Regions from separate parts of the Pseudoalteromonas sp. NC201 genome, predicted to be linked through region 2. Evidence: predicted binding sites of a transcription regulator. Region 2 holds the regulator's gene; each other region holds the start of a gene.
What was found. The regulator FliA, encoded in region 2, starts transcription of late flagellar genes. The targets are predictions, from matches to a motif close to CTAAAGNTNNNNNNNNNNNNGCCGATA.
Positions count from the first base shown of each region.

Region 1: the regulator FliA is predicted to act here: its motif matches at 1,780-1,806, upstream of PNC201_RS06790 (VC2046/SO_2500 family protein).
Region 3: the regulator FliA is predicted to act here: its motif matches at 2,076-2,102, upstream of PNC201_RS16460 (DUF5610 domain-containing protein).

Region 1 is NZ_CP022522.1:1,641,161-1,645,357, reverse strand. Features, by position in the region: gene PNC201_RS06800 (SulA-like leucine-rich domain-containing protein) at 1-339, shown strand, start outside; gene PNC201_RS06795 (YchJ family protein) at 386-847, shown strand; gene PNC201_RS06790 (VC2046/SO_2500 family protein) at 1,224-1,745, opposite strand; tRNA gene PNC201_RS06785 (tRNA-Tyr) at 1,858-1,942, shown strand; tRNA gene PNC201_RS06780 (tRNA-Tyr) at 1,963-2,047, shown strand; tRNA gene PNC201_RS06775 (tRNA-Tyr) at 2,074-2,158, shown strand; gene PNC201_RS06770 (DUF2938 domain-containing protein) at 2,176-2,673, opposite strand; gene PNC201_RS06765 (helix-turn-helix domain-containing protein) at 2,746-3,141, shown strand; gene PNC201_RS06760 (M48 family metallopeptidase) at 3,164-3,820, opposite strand; gene PNC201_RS06755 (ion channel) at 4,047-4,197, shown strand, end outside.
Region 2 is NZ_CP022522.1:1,475,227-1,479,423, reverse strand. Features, by position in the region: gene PNC201_RS06040 (chemotaxis protein CheA) at 1-959, opposite strand, end outside; gene PNC201_RS06035 (protein phosphatase CheZ) at 973-1,749, opposite strand; gene cheY (chemotaxis response regulator CheY) at 1,770-2,153, opposite strand; gene PNC201_RS06025 (RNA polymerase sigma factor FliA) at 2,196-2,930, opposite strand; gene PNC201_RS06020 (MinD/ParA family protein) at 2,933-3,793, opposite strand; gene flhF (flagellar biosynthesis protein FlhF) at 3,786-4,197, opposite strand, start outside.
Region 3 is NZ_CP022522.1:3,757,707-3,761,903, reverse strand. Features, by position in the region: gene PNC201_RS16475 (thiol:disulfide interchange protein DsbA/DsbL) at 1-354, shown strand, start outside; gene PNC201_RS16470 (DUF523 domain-containing protein) at 403-861, shown strand; gene trmA (tRNA (uridine(54)-C5)-methyltransferase TrmA) at 872-1,966, opposite strand; gene PNC201_RS16460 (DUF5610 domain-containing protein) at 2,131-3,258, shown strand; gene murI (glutamate racemase) at 3,322-4,098, shown strand; gene PNC201_RS16450 (RNA recognition motif domain-containing protein) at 4,099-4,197, opposite strand, start outside.

The sequences.
Region 1 (4,197 bases), 170 kb from region 2:
GAAATCAATAATGTGATAGTTGAAGATGAGATCGTCGCTAGTTTAGAGTTACTTAAAGTTTTACATAAATGTCAGCATAAACAAGGCTGGACGCTACTCGTTGCACCCGATAATGTACCAAACAAGTCACTACTAGAAAGCGCTTCAGTTGATGCAAGTAAGTTGCTCGTCATTAGGCAAAAGCACATATACGACCTTGAGTATGTACTTAAAAGTGCTATCAGCAATGGTAATTTCGCTGCAGTGGTGATTTGGACTGATATTGCATCAGTGCAAACTATCAACAAAATGGAACTGCCGGTATCTGACGTTGCGATCCACTGTTTTCAAAGCGCTTAACAAGCTACAATAACAGGATATAAATTTGTTAAAACTGAAGTTTTTTATGTCTTGTTATTGCAATTCATCCCTTCCCTATTCGCAATGTTGTGAACCGTACCTTAAGGGACAAAAATTCGCAGAGCGTCCACAAATACTCATGCGCTCTCGCTATACTGCATACTGCTTAAAAGATGCAAAGTATATTCATGACACCTATGCCCAGGCTAAACAAGCACAAAACAATATCGACGATATTGCTGCATTTGCTAATTATGCACACTTTATAAAATTGGAAGTGCTAGAAGAAGTAGTAGAAGCTACTCAGGGGATCGTTGAGTTTAAGGCGCACTATATCGCAGAAAACACACACTATATACTCCATGAGCGGTCAAATTTTATTACCGAAGCAGGCAGATGGTATTACTTAGATGGTGAATTGTACGATACACCTACAACCAAAGTAGGCAGAAATGACCTCTGTCCGTGCGGCAGTGATAAAAAGTATAAAAAGTGCCACGGTAGCTAAAATAGTCTGAACTAGAGATTAGATACAAAGCAATAAAAAAGGCTTGAAACGAGCTAAGGATGATTAAAGGCCGTTTAGCTTATACCAGTTGTATTAAGTAAATGATCTATCTTGAAGCGGGGAAATAGCTTTAGTAGCAAGGCAAAAATTTTGCTATTTAGTTGTTCTAAATGAGAAATTTTTAACGAAGCTAATATGCTATTTCACCCTTCAAATTGATTAGAGAATTAATTCAATTGGTATTAGACATGAAGCACGATAAGCATGGCGTTTTATGTCAGTCTAGTAACGAAGCAAACAGCTGTAAAACAGCAAGTTTAATACCAGTTTGTCTTAAATTTGCTCAATTTTGAAGGAGTAAAAGCAGCTAATGTTGTTACGCCGTCGCGCGTAACATACTCTGCATATCACCCGTTGCAATTTGATCATAAAAACCAGCCGCATCCATTGCCTTATCAGCAACTAAGGCCAGTTTACCTTGCGCGCTCGCCAAACGTCTTTTAACCGCTGGTTCCAAATTTTCTACGACTTCGAGTGGAATATGCTTTTTATCATTTCGTGCGGCAAAAGGTTCTGGATTTAAATTTTCTTGCAATCGCAAGGTTGCCATCGCCCCCATAGATACCAGCTGCGCGTTATGCTGACCAATAAGCATATTGTACTCTTTTGGCGCAAGCGGCTTTTGTGGACCTATTTCAAATTGCTTTTTTAGTGTTTCTTCTGAGTTATCTTTTGCGGCAGCTTCAGATTTTGGTAGGTGAAATTGGCTAAAATCTAATGCATCGGTTGATAGCATAGATAACAGCATGGCAAAATCGGCAGAGCGCGTCTCATGAACACTAATGTTCAATGCGGATCCTAATTGCGACTCACTGATTAAAACGCCATCAATTTGCATGTATTCCAACCGATTATTTTGCTAATTATGAATTTATCGGCCTTTTTCCGAAAAACTTTAGTAGTTTTCTTTACTTCGAAAAAAACTTTGTTATTATCACCGCCGTTGTTTAGGAGGGGTTCCCGAGCGGCCAAAGGGATCAGACTGTAAATCTGACGGCTCAGCCTTCGCTGGTTCGAATCCAGCTCCCTCCACCATAAACAACAGTTACAATTTCGGAGGGGTTCCCGAGCGGCCAAAGGGATCAGACTGTAAATCTGACGGCTCAGCCTTCGCTGGTTCGAATCCAGCTCCCTCCACCACTTTTAAAGTAAACGCTCCAAACGATGGAGGGGTTCCCGAGCGGCCAAAGGGATCAGACTGTAAATCTGACGGCTCAGCCTTCGCTGGTTCGAATCCAGCTCCCTCCACCACCTTTTATTGTGTTATCTCACAACAAGCTTACATATATAAACGAGCTTAAAAACAATCCAAAGCCAAAAATAAAATGTGCTGCCATACTTTTTACCCTTGCCTTATTCGGCTCTGGTAATTTAGATGCTGCTACCCCTGCACCAAAACAGGGTTGCATAATAAAAAATGGAAAAACACACGTTATTAAGCCAAAAACTAACGCAATCAAAAGGCTAGGCTCAGTCAACCAAGGCTTGCCCACGCTCAGAAGTAACACCAAGGCGAATACAATCCCAATGAGATAATGCATGCACCAGCCAATGACACCTTCACCAGATATTGGTTTACTGTGCCCGATACCTTGATGCGTGAGTTGACCTTTACACAAGTGTCCAATCCACCTACCAACCAATGCATAATCTAAGCCCTTTATGGCAAACACGCGACTGAGCATAAATGCCCACAAATCCATAACAAGCGTTGCACCTACGCCAATCGCGACTGCTGGCATTAACATCGAATATAGGCTTTCCACTATTTTTACTCCTCTTTTTTACTGATAGCCGCTATCCTACTAGTTCAAGTTAACTTTAAGTCAAGGGCAAGAATGGATATCAGTGAAGTTGCAAAGAAGTCTGGTTTACCCGCATCCACGCTTAGATATTATGAAGAAAAAGGACTGATCCGATCGATTGGTCGACAAGGGCTCAAACGTGTTTTCCCCCCTTCAATACTTGAACGCCTAGCGCTTATTACACTAGGCAGAAACGCAGGCTTTTCGTTAGATGAAATAGCGGACATGTTTACCCCCGAGGGTAAAGCGGATATTGATAGGGTGAAGTTACAATCCAAAGCGGATGAATTAAATGAAACCATTAAGCATTTAACTGCAATGCGAGATGGCCTCTATCACGCTGCCAAATGCCCAGCGCCAAGCCATTTTGAATGTCCGACATTTCAAAAGCTGTTAAAACGCGCGGCAAAAGCGAGGCCCGAGAAATAATAGGCATAAACAGGGCACTATGCTAATGCTCAATCATCAAGTCAGGACCGTGGTCACGTAAATAACGCCGAGCCATTTTATGGTCGTGGCCATAGTGCTTTGTTACCAAGCGCCAAAATGCGCTATTGTGTGCCATGACGTGAAAATGGCAAAGTTCGTGCACTACCACATAATCGATTACCCACTTAGGCGCACCAATCAAAAACGTATTAAACGCAAGCACGCCTTTAGATGAAAAACTGCCCCAGCGGCTTTTATAAACTCGTATCTTTAGCGTATCAAAGCGAGCTTGAATATCAGGTTGATAGCGCGCAATAACCATGTCTACATAGTCATTTAGCGTTTCGCTTAACAGCGCAACTAATTCACGCCATTCATTTTTGACAGCCTTAAGTAAAACCCTTTTGTTGTCAAAATCAATTACAGAGGTCGTGCTTTCGCCCCTTTGAATGGTAAAGGTCTCGCCGAAGACTTGCACAATTCCTGTTTCCAGTGGCCGAGGGCTCTCAGGTATGATTTTTAGAGCAAGCTTTGATTTTATCCAATCGGATTTGCTTTCCACCCAAGTATGTAACCAGCGCTCGCAAATTTGCTCTGGCGCATACACAAACACTTGGCCTGCTTTTATTTTTATCGCAACGCTCTTACGCTTTCGGCTTTTCTTTAATTGATATTGCAAGGTAACAAATTCTTAGTCACTAAAGCATGCATTATAGTATGAGCAACTTGTCAGAGTCACTGCAAACGCCATGCAAGATAATGAATTAGACCAACGATGGCAATAAACTCATCAATAGTGTGGTTTCTAACACTTTATAAATTAGAAAGATTTTTTCGTTAAATCACCGTATTTATTATTTTTGCTGCTACGCTTAATGAAAAAGGCATTTTGATTTAGGCAAGCTATGGCTGATAAACCCATTTGCCAATATGTGTCACCTGAGGGAAAAAAATGCAGTGAAATCGATATGGGCTCAGGTTACTGCTTTTGGCATGACAATAAATTCGATAAAGGTGGCTTGGAGCTAAGCCAGAAGCTTGAACGCTACGCCAAGC
Region 2 (4,197 bases):
TTTGGAGCAGGTTTCGGAGGTGGCGCAGCTTTAGCAGGCTCAGGTTGAGCTGGCTCAGCTTCTGAGATATCTGTCGGCGATTCATCTACCGCTTTAGGAGCACTGCCTTTACCATGAAGTTCGTCAAGCAAAGCCTCAAACTCATCATCGGTAATTTCTTCATCTCCAGAGGGCACACTCGCAGCGCCTGATGACGTTGCTTTAGCCGCAGGCTCACTGGCTTGAGAAGTAGCCGCATCTTCTGCATTTGGTGCTCCACCAAATTTCCCAACCCCATGGAGTTCATCTAAGAGATTATCGAACTCGTCATCGGTGATATCGCCGTCATCTGCAGTTGACACCGTTTCAGGTTTAGCCGCCGGTGCGACAGCAGGCGCATTACCAGAGCCGTGTAACTCATCTAATAGATTTTCAAATTCTTCTTCTGTTATCTCATCAATGCTAGAGCCGCTATCATCGCCTGAATCTGCGTCCGCATCGAATAGAATATCATCCGCACTTAAATCTGGTACAACAGACTCTGGCTCTGAAACAGGTTCCTCAATCACTTCACTGACTTCGTCTTCAGATGCTGGTTGGCTGAGTTTATGGAGGGTTTCAAGCAACACAGGATCGGCAGCTTCGGGTTCCTCTCGGTTTTGAATACAAGCGAACATTTCGTTGATCGTATCCAAAGATTGCAAAATAACATCCATTAATTCTGACGTTACTTTTCGCTGCCCTTGTCTTAGTACATCAAACACGTTCTCTGCACCGTGACAGGCATCAACCAGTTCGGTCATACCGAGGAAGCCTGCTCCACCTTTAACAGTATGGAAGCCACGGAAAATCGCATTGAGAAGTTCTTTATCTTCGGGATTATTTTCTAGTTCAACAAGCTGTTCAGATAACAGTTCTAATATTTCGCCTGCTTCAACAAGAAAGTCCTGCAAGATATCTTCATCGACTTCAAAGCTCATACACACTCTCCAACTAGAAGCCTAAACTAGATAGCAAGTCATCGACTTCGTCTTGACCAGAAACCACGTCATCTCGCGATTCAGCGTCAATAATTGGACCTTCAGGTCCAGACAATTCATCACTGATAGTCTCAGTTGTTTTTATTTCGTTTTCATTCGCATTTTCTGCAACTGCAGGCGCTTCATCCGAAGTACCAAACACAGTTAGAAGGTGAATGAGACTATCTTCTACTTCTCTCACAAGCTCAATGACTCGACGGATGACCTGCCCAGTCAAATCCTGATAGTCTTGCGCCATCAGCACATTAGTCATTAAGCCTTGTAATTCGTCTGTACGTGTCTTTGAAGTCTGCATAAAGCTGTCGAGATCATGACACAGAGATTTAAACTCACCGAGTTGAATATCTCTGCTCATCAACCGATCCCAAGTAGGCTTTATTTGTGCTAACTCATCCGCAAGATTCTGCGCAAGAGGTAAGCTTTCTTCGACCGCGTCCATCGTTTTATTAGCAGCGCTTTCTGTCATTTCCATAACATAATTAAGACGCTGCTTGGCGTCAGGTATAGCCTCTGTCGTGAGATCTGAGAGTCGAGTATCCAGCTCAAAGTTCTTCAAGGACTCGTGTAATTGGCGAGTTAGCTTTCCAACTTCTGCAAATAACTCCGATTGCTCTTTGTTAGCAGCTTCTAAAATCAGCTGGTCAGCTTTTTCTTGTTCACCTTGCTCTAGTAGCTCAACAAGTTGCTTGGCTTGTTCAAGTGTAATTTGCGGCGCAGCATTTACAGACATAGGCCATATCCCCTTGCTGTTTAGCCTAGTCGCTCAAATACTTTTTCAAGCTTAGTCTTGAGCGTACCTGCAGTAAACGGTTTAACAATATATCCGTTCACCCCAGCTTGCGCTGCTGCAACAATTTGTTCTTTTTTCGCTTCTGCGGTAACCATCAACACTGGAATGTGCTTAAGCTTTTCATCTGCGCGTATTGCACGAAGCAGATCAATACCTTGCATGCCCGGCATGTTCCAATCAGTTACTACAAAGTCAAACTCCTGATTTTGTAGCATCGGAAGTGCTGTACTACCATCATCAGCTTCTTGAACATTGGTAAAGCCTAAATCTCTTAATAGGTTTTTGATTATTCTTCTCATAGTAGAGAAATCATCAACCACGAGAATCTTCATGTTCTTATCCAAAACTTCCTCCAGTGAGGTTCGAACCCAACTATTTTATGTACTCTAATTTATCCAGTCATTGATTTTAGCTTTGAGCTTTATCATTGCCTGACCGTGAATTTGGCTTACTCGAGATTCACTGACATCAAGGATGGCACCAATCTCTTTTAAATTCATTTCGTCGTTATAGTAAAGTGACAACACCAGAGCATCCCTTTCGGGTAGTGCTTTGATAGCATTTACTAAAGACTCGTTAAAACGTTCATTTTTAACGTTATTAAACGGTTTGTCTAGCGCAAAATCGCTGTTTGCTGGGGTTATCACATCTTCATCAACCCCTAGATCCTCAATGCCGATGACTTTACTTGCATTTACATCATGTAAAATATGATGGTACTCATCTAAAGATATATCAAGTTTTTCAGCGATTTCAGTGTCTTTTGGTTCGCGGCCAAGGAGAGATTCGAGCTCAGATATAGCTTCGGCTACCATTCTGCTGTTTTTATGTACGGACCGAGGGGCCCAATCTCCGCGACGGATTTCATCTAGCATTGCACCTCGGATGCGTATCCCCGCAAAGGTCTCGAAACTAGCGCCTTTAGTAGCATCGAAATTTTTAGATGCTTCAATCAATCCAATCATACCTGATTGAATTAGATCGTCGAGCTGCACACTTGCCGGAAGCCGAGCGATCAGGTGACATGCCACTTTTTTGACAAGTGGAGCATGCCTCTCGACCACTTTATGGATATGGTCAGAAGTTTGATATCCCGCAGCTCTGTTGACCGGAGAAGCCATAATCACCCGTTTACAAGTTGTTCAATGAAAAATTCTAGATGACCGGAAGGTTGATGAGGAATTGGCCATTTAACTGCCTTGGCAGCAAGTCCTTTAATTGCAACTGCTGCTGGAGAGCTCGGAAATAAATCCACGATTGCTCTTTGTCTACGAGAGGACTTACGCATGTTTTCGTCAAATGGTACTGTGGCCACTAATTCCAATGCTACATCAAGAAAACGGTCTGTAACTTTTGAAAGTTTAGCAAATAATTCTTGCCCTTCACGCATACTGCGGACCATATTGGCAACTATTTTAAAACGATAAACGCCATGCTCTCTGCTTAAAACTTTGATCAACGCATAAGCATCCGTAATAGAAGTCGGTTCATCACACACAACAACCATCACATCTTGTGCAGCTCGAGAGAAGCTCAGAACCATATCTGAGATACCAGCTGCGGTATCAACAATTAAAACATCAAATTGAGTGTTAAGCTCGCTAAATGCGCGAATAAGTCCAGCATGCTCTGCGGGAGTCAACTCCACCATGCTTTGAGAACCCGAAGTAGCTGGCACAATTTTGATACCAGCGGGACCTTCTACGAGAATCTCATCTAGTTCACATTCACCCGACAACACATGTGAAAGGTTCTTTTCTACTCGGAGCCCTAACATCACATCACAGTTTGCCAAGCCCAAGTCCGCATCTAAAACGAGAACTCGCTGTCCTTGTTGGCCCATAGCGATGGCAGTATTGAGCGAGACATTGGTTTTACCCACCCCACCTTTACCACCGGTCACGGCTATTACTTTTACACCCTGGTTGCTATTTTGACTCATTCTACGCAGGCCACTTGCTTGATCTAAAACTGTGTTAATCATACATTCCTACTGACTCTGACGCTACAGGTACACGTCGAGAGTGCTGTGCTTTTATTCTTTTTAAATACAATTGCTCAGCCTTTTTTACTAGCTTTTGAGCATTTGCTACGCGAATGTCTTCTGGCACTCGCTGACCGTTGGTAAGATACCCTATTGGCAAGCGATTTTGAATCGCTATGCTAATTATCTCACCTAAACTTAGACTTTCATCAAGTTTTGTGAAAATACAGCCACTTAAATTTACTTTTTTGAAGTGTCTTACTGTTTCTTGTAACACATTCATCTGTGCTGTCGCACTCAACACTAAATAGCTACGAATATCTACTCTCGCGCTACGCATAAGTGTATTTAACTGTTCAGTTAAGCGCAAATCTCTTTGACTCATTCCCGCCGTATCTATTAAT
Region 3 (4,197 bases), 1.9 Mb from region 2:
GCACAAGCACTTGCAACTGCTGAAGTGCTGCCACAAAAAGACAAGATAGTTGCAGCCATGTTTAATCATATCCATGGCAAGCGCGCAAAAATCAATGAACTTGCTGATGTAAAAGATATCTTTATTGCACAAGGTGTTGAAGAAGAGAAGTTTGATAAACTTTATGCCAGTTTCTCTGTTCGTACTAAAGCTTCAAAAATGCAACGAATGCAGAAGACACTTTCTGATAAAGGCGCGCTAACAGGTGTACCAATGTTCGTGGTAAACGGTAAATACAAGCTATTGCTTCGTGAGTCTGGTACGACTAAGCCTGAGCAAATTGCAGCTTTGGTGAATTATTTAGCAAAGAAATAAAATCTAATTTGTATTAGACTAGCCCTGCAATTGTTGCGGGGCTTTTTTATGTTTAAAGTTTTAGTTTCTAGCTGTTTATTAGGTTATCCGGTGAGGTATGACGCCTCTTCACAAAGCCTTCAAGACAATACGTTGCAGTATTGGCGGCAAAAAAATTGGGTCTTACCGCTGTGCCCCGAAGTATCTGGTGGTTTACCAACACCTCGCCCATCGGCTGAAATAGCAGATGGTAAAGTTTTGAGTAAACAAGGGGATGATTTTACCACCGCGTTTGAACTCGGTGCTAAAAAAGCGCTAGCGGCTTGTCTTCAGCACGATATAAAGTTTGCGTTGTTAAAAGAGTCCAGTCCGTCTTGCGGCAGCAATCTGATTTACGATGGTAGTCATACAGGTAAAAAAATAGTAGGGCAGGGGCTAACGGCGTCTTTATTACAGCAATCCGGTATTCAAGTCTTTAGCGAAACTCAACTGCCAGCACTTATCACAGCGATGGCAGCCAGTCGTTAATCGTTAGAGATCACTTTCTCACTAAGTAAACGCCAGATTCAATATGATGGGTATAAGGGAACTGATCGAAAATTGCCATGCGTGCGATTTTATGTGTTTCACATAACAAGGCTAAATCACGCTCTAATGTGTCTGGATTACATGAGATATAAATAATGTTGTCGTAGTTGCTGACTAAGCGACAGGTTAATTCATCCATACCAGCACGAGGCGGGTCGACAAGAATCGTTTGGCAATCATAGGACTGTAAATCAATACCATCTAATCGAGAAAACTTCTGCCCTTTCATGGCTTGTGTAAACTCTTCACTCGACATGCGAATAATATCTAAGTTATCGACTTTGTTTGCTGCAATATTAAATTGTGCAGACTTTACTGATGATTTAGAGATCTCCGTAGCCAGCACTTTATTGAATGAACCAGCCAATGCAATTGAAAAGTTACCGTTACCACAATAAAGCTCAAGTAGATCGTTGCTTAGCGGTTCACTGATGGACTGCGCCCAAGCTAGCATTTTCTGATTCACTTCCGCATTCGGTTGCGTAAAGCTGTTCTCAACCTGCTGATAAATATACTCTTTACCGTTAACGCTTAGTTTCTCAGTTACATAGTCGTTGCCAAACACAACCTTTTGTTTTCTAGCACGACCGATAAAATCAACTTTATAGGTTTGTTGCAACTCGGCTCTCAATGTCTGCATCGCGGTTTGCCACGCTTCATCTAACTGCTTGTGATAAAGCAAGCTGATCAGTACTTCACCACTCAGTGTCGTGAGGTAGTCGATCTGAAACAGTTTACGACGCAATATTTCGTTGCCTTTCAGCTGATGTATCATCACCTGCATCATTTCATTGACAAGCGGCGCACCAGGATCAAAGCTATCAACACGGATCTTTTCTTTTGTTTGCTGGTCAAACATGATGTGAAACAGATCTTCACCCTCATGCCATACTCTAAATTCACAGCGCTGGCGGTAATGGCGAGTTGCAGATTCATACACTTCAAGTGCAGGTGCATCAAACTGTGCAAATTGTGTTGTGATACGCTCAGCTTTATCTGCTAACTGTTGCTCGTATGCTGAATCATCAATTTTTATTACTGCCATGCTAAAACCATCTATGTTGAATTAAGAGGCGCTATTTTAGGGAGCGTTGCTAATTTGTCCAGTCTAGCATCACTGATGCGTCTGGTTTGCTGTTTTTTTAATCATTATACTTTAGCTTTGCGCAAATATGCCGATAATCTAACTAATATATTGGAGGGCATACCATGAAAATCGGGCAATTAAATCAGTTGCTCAATCCAGCGATGCAGCATAAGCCTGGAAAGAGCAAAGGGATAGGACCAAATATCCAAATTAATTCGGACAGCTATGCGGGGAATAAATCTAAGCTAGCAGCTAAAATTCTTGATGATAAGCTTGCAGAAGCGTTGGGGATTGAGAAGCCGACACAAGATAAAAAAGACAAGCCACTATTTGATTTTGAATCTATTGTCAAAAATGTACTCGATTTTGTTCAGGGGGCAGTGAAGAAAGCCAAAGTCGACGGCAAAAATGATGACGAATTGAAATCCATGCTAGATGGGGCACGTAAGGGCGTGCTACAGGGTATTGATGAAGCCAGCGAAGAGTTAAAAGGCACGGGCGCTTTCAATTCCGACATCGAAGATGGTATTGAAAAATCACGAGAAGGGATTTTTAAAGGTTTAGATGATTTTGAAAAAGAATTGTTTGAAGAAAAATCGCCAAAGGCATTAGCGATCAGTGCCGCACAGTTTGCGAGCCTTTCTAATCAGGCTGAATATGCATTTACTACAGCTGAAGGGGATGAAGTCGTTATTTCATTCTCCGATGCGTATGCTCAGGGAGCCGCTGCGAGTGTCGCGCAAAAAGGTAATGATTATGGCATGGCATATGGCACTAAGTCCTCTCATGAGGTTAGTTTCTCAATTAAGGTAAATGGTGAGCTGAACGAAGAGGAGCAGCAGGCAATTAACGATATGATGGAAGATATCCGTAATGTCAGTGATTCTTTTTTCGGTGGTGAATACGATGAAGCTTTCGATTTGGCAAAGTCGCTTAGCTTAAACTCAGATCAGATCACTAATTTCACGATGGATTTAAGACAAAGTAAAACATCTGCTGCGATTGCTCAATATCAGCAAGGCAATCCAATGAAAGACTTAGAGAAGGCATTTATGCCACTGAATAAGCAGTTAGCAGATGTGCAAGAGCAAGCTAAGGGACTCAATGCCGATAATGAGTTGCCAAACCTGCTTGCTTGGATGAATGAAGGTCAGTCGAGACTAAATGAATTTTTGGATTATGCTAGTAGCTTTTTTAGTAAACTGAATGAACTAAATAAAGAGCAAGTTGAGCAAAAACAAACAAGCTAAGCCAGTTTATTTTCGCGAGGACTCATGGCAAACTTCATACTTCATTGATTTGAGGTATGAAGTTTGTCGCATATTTTGGTTTTCGATTCGGGGATCGGTGGCACCAGTGTGCTGTCGCACTTAAAGGTATGTTTGCAGGGGGGTTCATTTAGTTATGTTATGGACAACGCTTTTCTCCCATATGGCCTTCAGCCTCAAGAGCTAATCAAATCACGTATCAAGGGACTTATTCGTTGGCAACAGCAATACTTGGGCAATGTTGATCTTATCGTTATTGCATGTAATACCGCTTCAACATACGCGTTGGAAGAAGCCAGAAAACATACCCAGATTCCAATTATAGGTGTTGTTCCTGCTGTTAAGCCTGCTGCGTCTAGTTCAAAGACCAAGCACATCGCACTATTGGCAACACCGGCAACGTCAAATAATGCTTATACACATAAGCTCATCATGGATTTTACCTCAGGTTGTAAAGTTGAAACTTTGCATTCAACGGAGCTTGTAAGGATCGCTGAGCACTTTTATTGGCATAACGAGTTGGATAAAGAGGCACTTTGCGCGGAAATAGACCGGCTTTACATTCCAGCCACTGTTGATAGGCTAGTGTTGGGATGTACACATTTTCCGTTGATAGCTCACGATATCAAGAATTGCTTACAGAAGCATGTGGAGCTGGTTGATTCTGGCAAAGCAATAGCCAATCGCGCAGTGTCATTGTTGGGAAGTCAAATAGTAGTAGGAGAAAAGGTGCCGAGTGCATCGGAAGTGCGTTTCTATGCAACGGCACCAGTAATGGGTAGTAAAGAAGTAATCTCTATTATTAATTTAAATAAAGATTAATTAAGCGGGTGAGTGATCCATCTCACCTTCAGGCTTTTGCTTTGCTTCTCTTACTTTTAATGTACGCTGTTGAAATTCACGTTCATTGAGTTGAGTAAT